DNA from 3 places in the Metabacillus hrfriensis genome. Region 3 is predicted to be linked to each of the others. Evidence: riboswitches for the same ligand, from Rfam matches in the RefSeq annotation. Region 3 holds a riboswitch; each other region holds the start of a gene.

Region 1 (5,056 bases), 1.7 Mb from region 3:
GACGAAGCTTTATCCGGATGCAGCAATTACCGTTTATGAAAAAAATGATAATGTCTCTTTCTTATCTTGCGGCATCGCATTATATGTAGGAGGAGTTGTTCAGGACGCACAGGGCTTATTTTACTCTTCACCTCAAGAACTTGAGAACATGGGAGTTGCGATGAAAATGAAGCATGCCGTAACTTCTATTGATTCAGAAGCGAAAACACTCACAGCTGAAAACCTTGAAACAGGGGAAACGTTCGAAGATACGTATGATAAATTAGTGATGACAACAGGTTCATGGCCGATCGTGCCTCCGCTTGAGGGAATTCAATTAAATAATATCGTGCTTTCTAAAAACTTTAACCACGCTAATAATATTATCGAAAAAGCGAAGGAGGCCCAGAAAATCACAGTAGTCGGGGCAGGCTATATTGGGATTGAGCTTGTAGAAGCGTTTGAATCATACGGAAAAGATGTTACTTTAATAGACAGTTCAGACCGCATTTTAAGTAAATATCTAGATCCGGAATATACAGAAGTCATTGAAGATGAATTTGAAAATCGCGGCATTACTCTTGCTCTGGGTGAAACAGTCAGCAAATTCGAAGGCGAAAACGGCAATGTTTCAAAAGTAGTGACAACCAAAGGCGCGTACGAGACAGATCTAGTTGTTCTTTGCATAGGATTTAAGCCGAATACAGGTTTGCTTCAAGGGCAAGTTGATATGCTTGATAATGGCGCTATAATCGTAAATGAGTATATGCAAACAAGCAATGAAGATATTTTTGCAGCAGGCGACAGCTGCGCGATTCTCTATAATCCAACCGGGAAGCATGCTTATATTCCATTAGCTACTAATGCCGTCCGGATGGGAACATTAGTCGCTAAAAACTTAGTGAACAAAACGATTAAATATATGGGTACTCAAGGTACATCAGGCATTAAAATTTATGAAAATAACATCGCTTCAACAGGCATGACAGAAACAGCTGCTTCTTTTATGGATATGAATGTGAAAAGTATCACAATCTTAGAAAACGATCGCCCTGAGTTTATGCCATCCTATGAACCTGTCACTTTAAAGGTCGTTTATGAAGAAGAGACAAGAAGAATTGTCGGTGCACAAGTGATGTCAAAAGCGGATTTGACTCAATCAATTAATACTCTATCAGTCTGCATCCAAAATCGCATGACGATTGATGAGCTTGGCTTTGTCGACTTCTTCTTCCAGCCTCATTACAACAAGCCTTGGAACTTCTTGAACCAGGCTGGTTTGCAGGCGATACAGTAATAGATGAAAACAGCGGAATGCATGCATTCCGCTGTTTTTTTATGGTTTAGGAGATTTTTGTAAAAAAGAAAGTATTTCATTCAAATAAGAAAGTATTTTCCTGTTTTTCGCCAGTATTACGGACATTTCGGACAGTAAATGGACCGGTTTGGAAAGTAATACAAGGTTCGCCCCTAAAATGATTCAATGAACCGGCAGAACGTTCACAGCCTAAATGGTCTACTGATAGATAGCTGAACCGTTTTCAACAAATTCTTTTGACTTTTGCTTCAGTCCTTCTTCAATTTCCTGTTCTTTAACAGTATTTCTTAAATCGTGGGAAATTCTCATCGAGCAGAATTTTGGCCCGCACATCGAGCAGAAATGAGCGGTTTTAGCTCCTTCGGCAGGTAACGTTTCATCATGATATTCCTTTGCACGGTCAGGATCAAGGGAAAGATTAAATTGATCTTCCCAGCGGAATTCAAATCTCGCTTTAGACAGGGCATCGTCTCTATACTGTGCATTAGGATGTCCTTTGGCTAGGTCAGCGGCGTGTGCAGCAATTTTATAGGCAATGACTCCTTCGCGAACATCATCTTTATTAGGCAATCCCAAATGCTCTTTCGGCGTTACATAGCAAAGCATCGCGGTACCGAACCAGCCAATCATCGCTGCACCTATAGCTGAAGTGATATGATCATAGCCTGGTGCGATATCTGTCGTTAATGGTCCAAGTGTATAAAAAGGTGCCTCATGGCAAATTTCCTGCTGCTTTTCTACATTTTCGCGAATCATGTGCATTGGAACATGGCCAGGACCTTCAATCATCACCTGTACGTCATGCTTCCATGCGATTTTCGTGAGCTCACCCAGGGTTTCAAGTTCTGCAAATTGTGCTTCATCATTTGCATCTGCAATCGATCCGGGACGCAGGCCATCGCCTAATGAAATGGAAATATCATAACGTTTTAAAATCTCGCAAATCTCCTCAAAATGGGTATAGAGAAAGTTTTCTTCGTGGTGGGCTAAGCACCATCCTGCAAGAATGGATCCTCCTCTTGATACAATCCCGGTTGTTCTTTTAATTGTAAGAGGGATATACCTCAGCAAAACACCTGCATGGATTGTAAAGTAATCGACCCCTTGTTCCGCCTGTTCAATTAAGGTATCTCTGTACACTTCCCAGGTTAAATCCTCAGCAATGCCTTTTACTTTTTCAAGCGCCTGGTAGATGGGCACTGTTCCAACCGGTACTGGTGAATTTCTGATAATCCACTCCCGGGTGGTGTGAATATCTTTGCCTGTCGATAAATCCATGATGTTGTCAGCACCCCATTTGATTGCCCATGTCATTTTTTCAACTTCTTCTTCAATGGATGAGGTTACTGCAGAGTTGCCTATATTTGCATTAATTTTGACATGAAAATGTTTGCCTATGATCATAGGTTCACTTTCTCTATGATTGATGTTTGCAGGTATAATGGCTCTGCCGCTTGCAACTTCACTTCTAATGAACTCAGGGTCCATGTTTTCACGAATGGCTATAAACTCCATCTCAGGTGTAATGATTCCTTTTCTGGCGTAATGAAGCTGAGTGACATTGGCATTCTTTTTTGCCCGCAGTACTTTTCTATCGCCAGTAAAGACGTTTTCATTTGAAGTCATATCCCCTTGTCGGCCGTTATCCTCAGGCTTGACTCTGCGACCTGAATATTCTTCCACATCATCCCGTTCAAAAATCCAGCTTCTTCTGACTTCAGGTAACCCCTTTTTAATATCAATGGCAGCGGCTTGATCCGTATAAGGACCACTCGTATCATAAACAAGCACTGGTTCATTATCCTGTGCAAGCTCAATTTTCCGAAATGGAACACGAATGTCCTCTCTTGATCCTGTTTTATACATCTTTTTGCTGCCATCAAACTGTTTAGTGAATGCGAAATCCAATCTTAACTCCTCCTTATATCGTTTAATAGAGTTTTGATCTGCACCCGCGAAAGAAATAGAAAAAGGGTTCTGTTAATGAACAGAACCCTTGGAACAGTATGTGTAAAAAGCCAAAAAAAACGGCCTACGCCACACCGCTTCCCTACGCTGGCATCATCCAGATCAGGTTCAAAGGGTCAAAGAATTGCGTTCTTCTCTCAGTCCAGCATCATGGACTCCCCCAGCAGAATGAAAAAATATTCATTTGTTAGCAATATAGCAGGTAAATCGGCAATCTTGCAAGTGATAATTTTCACAATTATAAATTTTGAGTATGCTTGAGAAACAATCATGTGGTTCATTGTACCTGATTTCAGTCCGTTGGTATTGGGAGAGAGCTCATTGCCTATCATCCCGCTATCTGGAAAAAGGTAAAATGGGAGGAGGATTATCCAAACATCCTGATTGAACCTAAAGTAAGTGTGGAAATAGTCCACCATGGGATTATTAATTAATGGCTAATACGAAGCTTCATTAAAAGTGAGTGAAAATCAACAATGCCGTGGAAGAGTCAAAATTCATTAGAAACACATCCCGTATTGATCATAAAATACGGGCTTTTTATTTATTCGCTACTAGGGCAGTACCTTATTAATTGAATTTTTGATATATTAAGGATATGTATGTATTTGGAGGAGATGGACCGCGATGAAGAAGCAAGAACAGGCTCATGAAGAGAAATTTCTTTCTCAGGAAAGACTCGATGGCTTAATGGAAGTCTATCTTAATCAGCTTGAGAACTCTCCAACCGCATTTTTAATTCACGAAAACCGAAAGTGGACATATATAAATCCTTCTGCCATGAATCTGTTAGAGTTAAAGTGCAAGGAGGATCTCATTGGAAAATCCATCTGGAATTCAATTGATCCTCAGCATAGAGAGATAATTGAGCAGCGGATCACCGATACAAAAAATGGTTTCACACCGTCTTCAATGGAACAGATCTGGTATACCAGACGAGGATTGCCCTTAACCATGGAAGTAACATCACTGCCAAACATATGGGGGGACAGGCAATCCACCCAGGTGATTATAAGAGATGTCACAATTAAGAAAAAACTTGAACAAGAACACGAGGAAACGATAAAAAAGTTCCGTCTGATTACTGAAAATATGCGTGATATCGTTGGGCTTCTAGATGCAAACGGACTTTTCACCTATGTATCTCCGTCTTATAAAGAAGTACTTGGGTATGATATATCAGAAGCAGTCGGATACACTCCTTTTCAATTCGTTCATCCGGAGGACAGGGAGCTGATTGCCGGCCAATTTTATAAAATGCTCAAGGAAAATAGACAGATGACGGTTGAGTATCGATATTTATGCAAGGATCATACTTATATATGGCTTGAGTCGCATGGAATTCCCGTCACTGAAAATGAATCCTTAAAGCATGCGATCGTCATTTCAAGAAACATTACACAGCGGAAGCAAACAGAAGAAAAATTGAGAAAAAGCGAAAGCAAGTACCGGATCATTTTAGAACACAGCAACGACTTAATATGTGTAGTCGATCTTAAAGGAAATTATATATACGCATCGCCCTCTTATAAAAAAGTCCTGGGATATGAGCCTGAGCGTATGATCGGGCAAAATGTCTTTAAATATATACTTGTTGATGATCATGCTAAAGCAGAAGGGATTATACACACCCTTTTAACCACAAAAGGACCTGTCACCATCCCTTATCACAAGATCAGTCATACAGGACAGGCTGTCTTGTTTGAGGGAAAAGGAATGGCTGTTTTCAATCAGCATGGGGACCCAGAAAGCATTGTGTTCATATCAAGGGATATTACTGAAAAAAGAAAA
Region 2 (5,056 bases), 1.3 Mb from region 3:
GAAACAGAACGTAAAACACACCGGTGAAATAAACGATATACAGGATTGATAAGAAACTATGCAGAAGTATTTTCACTTGAAGCCTCCGTTTTGCCTTAGTCTATGAACATATTCTGTTTTATGAAAAGAAACTCCTTTTAGAGGTAGGGATTTAATTTTCGCTTGTCGAATTTTTTCAGCAAGGAGTGTTGAAAATGAATTTTAGAATAAGAAAAGCTGTTAAAGAAGATGCGAAGCAAATCGCAGTTGTTCACGTGGACAGCTGGAGAACAACCTATAAAGGTATTGTAGCAGATGAATATCTTGAAAGTCTTACATATGAAAGCAAAGAAAAAATGTGGATGTCTATTGATCCGGAGACAGTTTTTGTGGCAGAAAATCAGGATGGCCAAATAGCAGGGTTTGCAGGCTTCGGACCAGAGCGGACAAAGGAATATGGATTTGATGGGGAATTATATGCGATCTATCTATTAAAAGAAGTGCAGGGAGCAGGCATCGGGCGCAGGCTTGTAGAGGCAACTGCAAATGAACTGCTTCGGAAAAACTATCAATCTATGCTGCTGTGGGTAATGGATGAGAATCCTTCAAAAGGATTCTATGAACGCTTTTTGCCCGAAAGGATCGCAGAGGACGTCTATACGATTGATGGGACAGATCATCAGGAGACCGCATTTGGATGGCGTGATTTGTCGAAACTGGCAGCTGCATTGAAAAGGAAAGAGGGATCAATGTGAATCGAGCATTAATACTGGGCGGAACGCAATTTTTCGGCAAAAGACTTGTTCATAAGCTGCTTGAAAATGGGGCAAAAGTGACGATTGCAACAAGAGGAAGAACTCATGATGACTTTGGAGATGGCGTAGAGCGTCTGATTATCGATCGTGAAAACAAAGAATCAATGATTAAAGCCTTTGATCATAAACAATGGGACGTTGTTTATGATCAATCGTGTTTTTCGCCGCTTGAAGCAAAATCTGCTTATGAAGCGCTACACGGCAAAATCAGGCATTATATTTTCACTTCGACAATGGCAGTCTATGAATTCGGGAGAGGGAAGACAGAAGAGGACTTTGATCCTCTGTCGTATGAGCCTTCTTTTAAAGAGCGCAAAGACTATAAAGGGATAAGCGGCTATCAGGAAGCGAAACGCAGTGCAGAAGCCTATCTTTTTCAGAATGCGGATGTGCCTGTTGCCGCTGTAAGACCTGCTCTGGTAATCGGAATAGATGATTATACGGAACGCTTTTTATTTCATGTGAAAAAGGTGAAGAACGAGGAACCGATTGGAATTGCAGATCCTGGATATTTTTACAGCTATACTTCAGCTGAGGACGCAGCGGGATTCTTGTATATGGCTGGAGAAAAAACCTTAACGGGTGCATACAATGCCGCTTTTGAAAAAAGTCTGTCACTGAATGATCTTTTGCTTAAAATCGGATGTGCTGTCGGGAAAAAAGCGATTGTGACAAGGGAGATTGCGAAAGAGAATGCTTCACCTTATGGATTATCAGGTGAATGGACACTGAATGTGTCAAAGGCTGAAAGTGCTGGATACTCATTTGAGGAATTGGATCCGTACTTAGAGAAATTAATAGAGGTAATGAAAAAAGAAACGTGACCTTGTCGCGTTTCTTTTTAGTGGGGTAAAACCTGCTGATGAAATACCGAAGCAAAATATGCGAATACAAACCCAAGCGGGAAAGAGAAAATCATAGACCAGCCGTTGACTAATTCTTCTTCGTTGCTGATCCTTATCGCTTCAAAATAACCATATAGAAAATGAATAATCGACAATAAAAATGTTATCATCATCAATGAGAAGGATAGATTCATCATTTGCCCTCCATAAGAAATCTATTACTACTAGTACATGCTGATGATAGAGTGTTTATGACAAGAAATAAGTTCTGACCGAAGAGTCAGGCGCTGGAATAGACATGAATGGAAGAAATTATATAAATTTTAATAGGATAAAAAAGCACCGAAAAAAATCGGTGCTTTTGACAGAATCTATTTTCTTTTTAAGACAAGTGATTTAGAAGCAGTGAGCATCATTACTAAGACGATTGAGCAAATGATAAATGTAGGCACCATGTAGGAAGCGTTATAGCCGGCTGAATACAGCAGAACGGGCTTATCGCCTGCAAATTCTGCAAAGAAAATAGCGCCGGCAAGTGTATGTGCAGCAAATCTAAGGAAGCTTCCCAGAAAAGCCGCTGCTACTACGTAAGCAATTAATCGTCCTCTGTTAAGAGGATTCAGAGAGCTTTGGACTTGTTTATAGAAAACTCCTCCGGCACCTACCACGGTAAATGCAACAAAATAGTCAAGAAAACCCTGGACTGGATGCACAATTGTGGTGTAGCCCATAATCGTCTGCAAAACGCCAAGTAAAAAGCCTGTCAGCAGTCCTCCCTTTAATCCGTGGCGAAAACCCATGATCAGGACTGGAATCATTGCAAGCGAAATTGACCCTCCCTGAGGCATTTTGCCAATGAAGCTTGTTGCTAAATCAAGCAGAAATGCAATTGCTGATAGAATCGCTGCTTCTACTAAAAAAACTAGACGTGTATTTGTCTGCATAGCTCTTCCCCTTTTCAGCATTGACCGGGGCAGTTTTTTTCCATAATAAAAAGCAATGCGGGGAATGTCGGATGGTTTCCACGCACTGCTTTGGTTGGGTTATCACTTGAATCCATCGCCACATCCCTACGTAAGCTTTAACTATACAGGTTCAACGGGTCTGAACATAACGTTCACTCTCAGCCGAATGGCTCCCCAAGTGGTCAAATGCAATATATGATTTAGACACTACTATACAGGAAGTTGCAAAATTCGACAAGACTAAATCTTGATTTTTTTCAGAAAAGAATGGAAAGCTCTTTTATCTGTCTTTACAAGGATCCAAAATCTTGCTATAGTTTCCATGAATTCAATATATGCAGGGGAGCTGAGTGAACTTGGCTGAGAGGATACTGATTCTTGTATCGACCCTTTAACCTGATCTGGGTAATGCCAGCGGAGGGAATGCGGAAGATGCATTACTTTTCCATAACTTTGCGAATGCGTTAAGGCTGCCCCAGTGGCAGCCTTTTTTGTTGTTCGGTCAGATACTCATATATTAATAAATTTTAAGGAGGATAAAGAATGTCCAGTGTAAATCTAGCATTTCAGGTGCTGCCTAAATCATCAGAAGGGAATACATATGAAATTGTCGACAAAGCGATCGAGGTTGTTCAGCGATCAGGAGTTAAATATGAGGTAGGTGCGATGGAGACGGTTATGGAGGGAGAGCTAGATGAATTGATTGATATCGTTAAGCAAGCGCAGGATGCCTGTATTTCAGCCGGTGCAACCGAGGTAATGACTCACATGAAAATTCATTACCGCCCAAAAGAAGGGGTCACAATGGATGAAAAACTTAAGAAATACTGTTAAAACACTTTCAGGAATAGCGCTTCCTGGTATAGTGCTGCTGTCATTCCTCTTTTTGTGGGAATTGGCTGTCATCGTTTCAAAAGTGGAAAATTGGATTCTGCCTCGTCCGACTCATATTTTCATCACGCTTGCTGAAATGAGGGGAACGATAGGCGGACATATCCTGCAGACTCTGTCGGAAGCAGTACTTGGTTTATTGATCGCTGTAACAGCGGGCGTATTGATTGCTATCTTAATAGACCTGTCAGATTGGGTTCGAAAAGCAGTTGAACCGCTGCTTGTTCTTTCACAAACCATTCCAATAATAGCGCTTGCTCCATTGCTTATCATCTGGTTTGGATTCGGCATTTTTCCTAAAGTAATTGTCGTGGCGCTCGTTTGTTTCTTTCCGATCGCCATCAATCTTTCTGACGGCTTCCGTTTAGTAGACAGGGATATGGTGAAGCTCATGAGAACGCTTGGAGCAAGCCGCAGACAGATGTTTTTAAAATTGAAGCTTCCAGCTGCAACACCTTTCTTTTTTTCAGGGTTGAAAATAGCCGGAACATACAGTGTGATGGGGGCGGTTATCGGAGAGTGGCTGGGTGCAAGCAAAGGACTCGGAATTCTATTGACTCGATCCTCCCAATCGTTTCTGACAGATAAAGTATTTGCAACAATCGTCTTAATAGTAGGTTTAAGCTTAATCATTTTTACACTTATTGAAATACTGGCAAGAATCATGATGCCTTGGAAATATAAGCAGCAAAAGCATTCTAACTAGCACGGGGGAGAAAAAATGAAACAACTCTTATTTATTCTATTTAGTTTAGTGTTCATCTTATCTGGATGCGGATCGGCAGAAAAATCCTCTGATGAGGAATTAAAAAAAGTGAAGATTATGCTGGATTGGTTTCCAAATACAAATCATACAGGCATTTATGCAGCGAAAGAAAATGGCTTCTATAAAGAAGAAGGTCTTGATGTTGAAATAGTTGAACCTGGTGAAGGAGTCAGTGCGGATCAGATTGTTGCCTCTGGTGAAGTTGATTTTGCTGTCAGCCATCAGGAGAATATTACACACGCAAGATCAACAGGTGTGCCGATTGTTTCAATAGGAGCAATCATACAGGAGAATACTTCTGCATTTGCTTCTTTAAAAGAAGAAAACATCACTTCTCCAAAGGATTTTGAAGGAAAACGTTACGGGGGATGGGGTTCTCCTACAGAAGAAGCTGTTATTAAAGCTGTAATGGATAAATCGAATGCAGACTTTGAAAAAGTTGATTATGTCACGCTTGGAGCAACAGACTTTTTCAAGTCGATCGGACGCGATACAGACTTTCAATGGATTTTCCAGGGATGGGATGGGGTTGAGGCTGCTCGTCAGGGAATTGAATTGAACTACATCTATTTAAAAGACCTTGATCCAGCATTAAACTATTACACTCCGGTTATTGCAACCAGCGAATCCAAAATTGCAAAAGACAAAGAAATGGTTCAGTCCTTCATGAAGGCTACATCAAAGGGTTATCAATTTGCCATTGAAGAGCCGGAAGAAGCAGCGGATATTCTGATTAAAAATGTACCTGAGATTAATGCTGAGCTAGTAAAGGAAAGCCAAGTGTGGCTAAGTGAT
Region 3 (5,056 bases):
CTAAAAAACATAGAAAAACCCGTTTGTGCTCTGCTTTAACGGTGCGTTCTAAATAAGCCTTAAACTCTTCTTCACTTACATTCAGCTTCCAGAACGGCGCGATATGCGGCTGATGCATCCAGCTGAATAAAATCTGAAAATCTGTTATTTTGACCTGCCGAAGAGAAATAGTTTGGTTTAACTCTCCGTCTTCTATGATGGCTTCAAATTCATATACGTTTTCTATATGATTCAGCTCCTTACTGTCTTGTCAGTGAGTACACATGAATATTAATTGAAAATGATTATCAATGTCAATGACTTCTGAAAAATCAGTCATTCCTGCCTATGCATTTTTTTGAAATAAGAATAAATTCTAGCACATCATACCTATACTTTTATTCATAAAAAAAGAACAGAATTTAATCTGTCCTCTTTTCTGCTGTGCAGTATTCTTTATGGTTTAAGTACTTAATCATTTTACCCGCTATAGTTTACATAATATTATTATATTAAATTCAGGGAACTTCATCATCTTTTATTCTATGCATTTTCTCTGAATCCTTCTGAACCGCCTTATTTTTGCCAGTAATCTAGTATTCATGAGAGATTTACAGAAGAACCAAAAAAAAATTGAGCTGGATCGCCGTTAAAAAATCCAAACATTAAGAAAACGTGCAAATGATCATCAAGATTTGCACGTTTTCTTTTATTCCCCTATTCAAGATACAGATTTTTTCAAAGCAGCCGCACTTTTATAGACATCTTCTGCAAGACTTATCGATGTAATAACCGAGACCCCGTCGGCACCTGCTTCAATAACTGCACGCGCATTTTCAGCTGTAATGCCACCAATTCCTACGATTGGAATCAAAATGCCGCAGTTTCTTACTTCTTCAAGAAGAGAAGTCCCCTTAACAGGCTTTGCATCTGTTTTTGTACGCGTAGGGTAAATAGGCCCTGCTCCGATATAATCGGCTCCATCCTCGATTGCCTTCTCTACCTCTGCAAGGGTATGGGCTGAGACACCTACAATTTTCCCCTCGCCTAAAATCTTTCTTACTGCTCCGGCATCTTCATCATCCTGTCCGATATGAACTCCATCTGCATTTAGTGCAAGAGCTAGTTCAATGTCATCATTTATGATAAATGGTATTCCATGGTCCTTACAAAGCTGCTGCAGTTTTCTTGCCAGGTTCTTTTTTTCGCTGCCTGTTAAAGCATCCGTTCCTTTTTCCCGGAACTGAAACATAGATATGCCTCCGCTAATTGCTTGGAACAGGACTTTTTCAGGGTCTTCCGTACAGTTTGTGCTGCCCATAATAAAATAAAGCTGGAGTTTCGCGCGCACTTCCTCATTCCACATGCAAAGGTCCCCTCTTTTTCTTTTGATAAGCCCAATGATTTGTAGGTCCATGGCCCTGTCCTAATTTAAGATCTTCTTTTATCGCTTCCCGGATGAACGCAACGGCGGTTTCTGCCGAATGATAAATTGACTTTCCTTTTGCGATCTCGGCTGTAATGGCAGCTGCGAAGGTACAGCCGGTTCCGTGTGTATTTTTTGTATGAATACGTTCACTTGTAAAATAGCTGAACTCTGTTCCATCAAATAACAAATCTACTAACTGTTCCTCGTTTTCAGCATGACCTCCCTTAATCACAACATTTTTCACGCCAAAAGAATGCAGGATTTTGGCAGCAGTCTGACGATCATCAAGATTGAGAATGTTCAAACCCGTCAGCACTTCAGCTTCTGGAATGTTGGGAGTAACGACCAAAGCAAGCGGAAGCAAATGATTTTTCAATGCTTCTACTGCTTCATCCTGCAATAATGAAGCACCGCCTTTGGCTATCATGACGGGATCTACAATCACTTTGCTCCAATTGAACCTCTTTATTTGTTCAGAAACAGCTTCAATAATTTCACTATTAAAAAGCATTCCGGTTTTAATGGCATCAGCTCCAATGTCTGAGCCAATCGCTTCAATCTGCTGCACAACCGCGTCCGCTGTTAATGGAAACACACCATGTACACCTAGTGTGTTTTGAGCGGTAACCGCTGTAATGGCAGACATTCCGTATACATTCAATTCCTGAAACGTTTTTAAATCCGCCTGAATTCCTGCTCCGCCTCCGCTGTCAGAGCCTGCAATTGTCAGTGCTTTAGAGATTGACATGGCTGACCTCCTCAAGCGCAGAAAGTTTTTGAATATTATCAGCTGAAATGGTATAAAGATTGTTTAAAAACTCGATTTGAAAGCTTCCGGGACCTTCAATTCCTTCAGCTGCAAGTTCTGCAGCACTCCCGTAAACCGCTAATGCTGCAGCAGAAGCACGAACATAATCTTTTTCAACAGCGCAAAATGCGCCGATAACAGAGGTGAGCAAGCAGCCTGCACCTGTTACTTTAGTTAATAGAGAATTACCATTTTTGCATATATATGTTGTTTCTCCATCTGAAACAATATCCTGTTTTCCTGTAATGACCGCAATAGTGTTTAACTGCTTTGCAGCTTTTACAGCAAGTTCGATTATGTCACCTTCGCCGTCACCGGAGTCGACTCCTTTTATCGACCAGCTCTCCCCAACGACATTTGCCACTTCAGCAGCATTCCCTCTAACTGCAGTGATCTCCAGTTCCTTTACGATTTTTTGTGCTGTTTCAGTACGGTATTTTGTTGCGCCTGCACCAACCGGATCAAAAATGACTGGCACGCCATGCTTATTGGCAGATTTCCCTGCAAGCAGCATCGCTTCTACATTTTCTTCGTTTAAGGTGCCAATATTTAATACGAGTGCCCCAGCAATTTTCGCCATATCCGCCACTTCTTCCTTGGCGTAAGCCATGACCGGCGATGCTCCGATTGCTAACAGGCCATTTGCTGTAAAATTCGTTACCACAACGTTTGTAATATTGTGCACCAGAGGTTTTTCTTTTCTTACTTTTTCTAGAATCGCATCAATCGTTTTAGGCTCTATCATATTTTTTCCTCCCCATAATAAAGAGCACTCTGCCGCGGCAAAGTGCTCATATGTATCCCTGAATCACATCCCTGCGCTGGCATTATCCAACAGGTTCATTCGGTCTACGGCAGATAGCCGTACTCTCAGCCTGATTCCACAAGCTCCCGTTTTCATTATTTTATTTTATGATTCAAAGTCTACTCTTCTGACACTGGATTTGCAACCATTAAGCAGCTGTTTTTTTTCTCCATCACTTTTGTTTTTATCAATAAAATGAAAATAAGTATAATTGGAATCCCAAACTGAAATGGCAAATGAATGTATAAAGGCACAATTTCAAGTCCAATTTTTATATGCAGGAATCATACTCGGAGAAAATCTATGAGGCACTCAAAACGGGCAATCACCAAGTTCTTTTTTCATCAGCTTCTATTGATTCAGACAATAGACTGTATTATCATTTTTATTTCCTCAATTTTCGATCCGATTTGGCAGGAATGGATTATTATTCCTTTCCAGGTTCATTTATGTGAATCAAATAATAAGAACCCAGCTTCCTTGGTTTATTGGTTCCTATTAGTGCTAAAAGTATTTTCAAAGCAAGCCAGATCGGCAGCCAAAATAAAAAAGACATCATATCTGATGTCTTTACTTTCTTTCCAATGCTAATTTAATGCCAAATCCAATGAGTACTGCTCCGGTAATGCCTTCCATCCAATTTTGTACAGCTGGCTTCTTCATGAAAGCACTCAATTGATGAATCAAATAAATATAAATAATAAACCAAATAAAAGTAAGAATAGTGTATGTTAATCCCATGATCATAAACTGTGTAAAAGTATTTGATCCCGGCTCCAAAAATTGCGGCAAAAAGGTTAAAAAGAAAACAGCTACCTTAGGGTTTAGGAGATTTGTCAAAAATCCCTGTCTATAACAGTTGACTTGTTTTGCTTCAGGCTTTTGTTCTTCTCTATCTTGTATTCTGCCCGGTTTTTTTAGAGTCCATAATGATTTAAGTCCTAAATAAATGAGGTAGCAAGCTCCTGCGTACTTCAGGATTGAAAAGAGAAAAGCTGATTTGACAATAAGTGCTGATAAACCTAACACAGCTGCAAAAGTATGAATTAAAAGTGCTGTCAAGGTCCCGAACACTGTTTTCATTCCTCCTGCCCTCCCGCCAGTGATTGTATTCTTAGTAGCGATGGCTGTATCAGGTCCAGGCAATAAAATTAATAAGATCGACATGATGATAAATAATGATAAGTGCTCCAAGCTTATCACCCTCCATTCTGAATTTTACCTATTTTAACATACGGAGGGAAAGCTTGATAGAGCCTAATTTAACGGGAAAGTAGTTTCCAGATTCCTAAAACATCCAGCAAAACAAGGAAAATAGCAATTGGAGCTACATATCTCATTAAAAAGAACCAAGTGTTAAAGAGTCCTTTAGATAAAGACGAACCGTTAGCAAGTTCTGAGTAAAGCATGGATTTTTTCATTTTCAAAGGAACAAAGATGGAGATCAGCAGAGCGCCAATCGGCATCAAAATATTGCTGACCAAATAATCAGCTGCATCGAAAATTGATTTTCCAAAAATGCTTACTTCACTCCAGATTCCAAATGATAAAGCAGATGGCACTCCGACTGCGAATATAGTCAGTCCAATGATCCAAGACCATTTAATCCGTTTATTAGCATCACCTTTAGCGATTACAGATACTATAATTTCAAGCATCGAAAACGCTGATGTTAATGAAGCAAATAAGAAAAGCAGTAAGAAGGCAACAAAGAATATCATTCCAAATGCCATTTGATTAAAAACGGTCGGCAGAACATTAAATAACAAGACAGGCCCAGCATCAGGCTTCAGTCCAAATGTAAAAACTCCCGGGAAAATAGCTAATCCTGCCATAACAACAATAAATATATTCATACCTACAATCGAAATCGCAGATTGCGGCAAATTTGAATCCTTCGGCAAGTATGAACTATAGGTAAGCATAACTGAAACACCCACACTTAGTGTGAAAAAGGATTGTCCAAGTGCTGCAAGAATGGCTTCAGAAGTTAATTTTGAAAAGTCAGGATAAAATAAAAATTGTACACCTTCCA

Evidence for each region. A riboswitch is a leader RNA that binds a small molecule or an ion and turns the genes downstream of it on or off. The one in region 3 is predicted to bind thiamine pyrophosphate.
Region 1: it holds a riboswitch for thiamine pyrophosphate, as region 3 does, so the genes downstream of both, thiC (phosphomethylpyrimidine synthase ThiC) here and thiM (hydroxyethylthiazole kinase) in region 3, are expected to answer to the same signal.
Region 2: it holds a riboswitch for thiamine pyrophosphate, as region 3 does, so the genes downstream of both, QLQ22_RS20280 (MTH1187 family thiamine-binding protein) here and thiM (hydroxyethylthiazole kinase) in region 3, are expected to answer to the same signal.

Annotation. Positions count from the first base shown of each region.
Region 1 covers NZ_CP126116.1:4,501,202-4,506,257, reverse strand. Annotated here, with positions in the region: gene QLQ22_RS22350 (FAD-dependent oxidoreductase) at 1-1,276, shown strand, start outside; gene thiC (phosphomethylpyrimidine synthase ThiC) at 1,496-3,205, opposite strand; TPP riboswitch at 3,328-3,437, opposite strand; gene QLQ22_RS22340 (Ger(x)C family spore germination C-terminal domain-containing protein) at 3,571-3,699, shown strand; gene QLQ22_RS22335 (PAS domain S-box protein) at 3,893-5,056, shown strand, end outside.
Region 2 covers NZ_CP126116.1:4,063,003-4,068,058, reverse strand. Annotated here, with positions in the region: gene QLQ22_RS20305 (gluzincin family metallopeptidase) at 1-76, opposite strand, end outside; gene QLQ22_RS20300 (GNAT family N-acetyltransferase) at 195-734, shown strand; gene QLQ22_RS20295 (NAD-dependent epimerase/dehydratase family protein) at 731-1,618, shown strand; gene QLQ22_RS20290 (hypothetical protein) at 1,636-1,833, opposite strand; gene thiT (energy-coupled thiamine transporter ThiT) at 2,011-2,583, opposite strand; TPP riboswitch at 2,690-2,791, opposite strand; TPP riboswitch at 2,934-3,046, shown strand; gene QLQ22_RS20280 (MTH1187 family thiamine-binding protein) at 3,148-3,438, shown strand; gene QLQ22_RS20275 (ABC transporter permease) at 3,413-4,201, shown strand; gene QLQ22_RS20270 (ABC transporter substrate-binding protein) at 4,217-5,056, shown strand, end outside.
Region 3 covers NZ_CP126116.1:2,753,964-2,759,019, forward strand. Annotated here, with positions in the region: gene QLQ22_RS13700 (GNAT family N-acetyltransferase) at 1-235, opposite strand, end outside; gene thiE (thiamine phosphate synthase) at 701-1,345, opposite strand; gene thiD (bifunctional hydroxymethylpyrimidine kinase/phosphomethylpyrimidine kinase) at 1,335-2,156, opposite strand; gene thiM (hydroxyethylthiazole kinase) at 2,143-2,961, opposite strand; TPP riboswitch at 3,013-3,121, opposite strand; gene QLQ22_RS13720 (LysE family translocator) at 3,592-4,188, opposite strand; gene QLQ22_RS13725 (sodium-dependent transporter) at 4,284-5,056, opposite strand, start outside.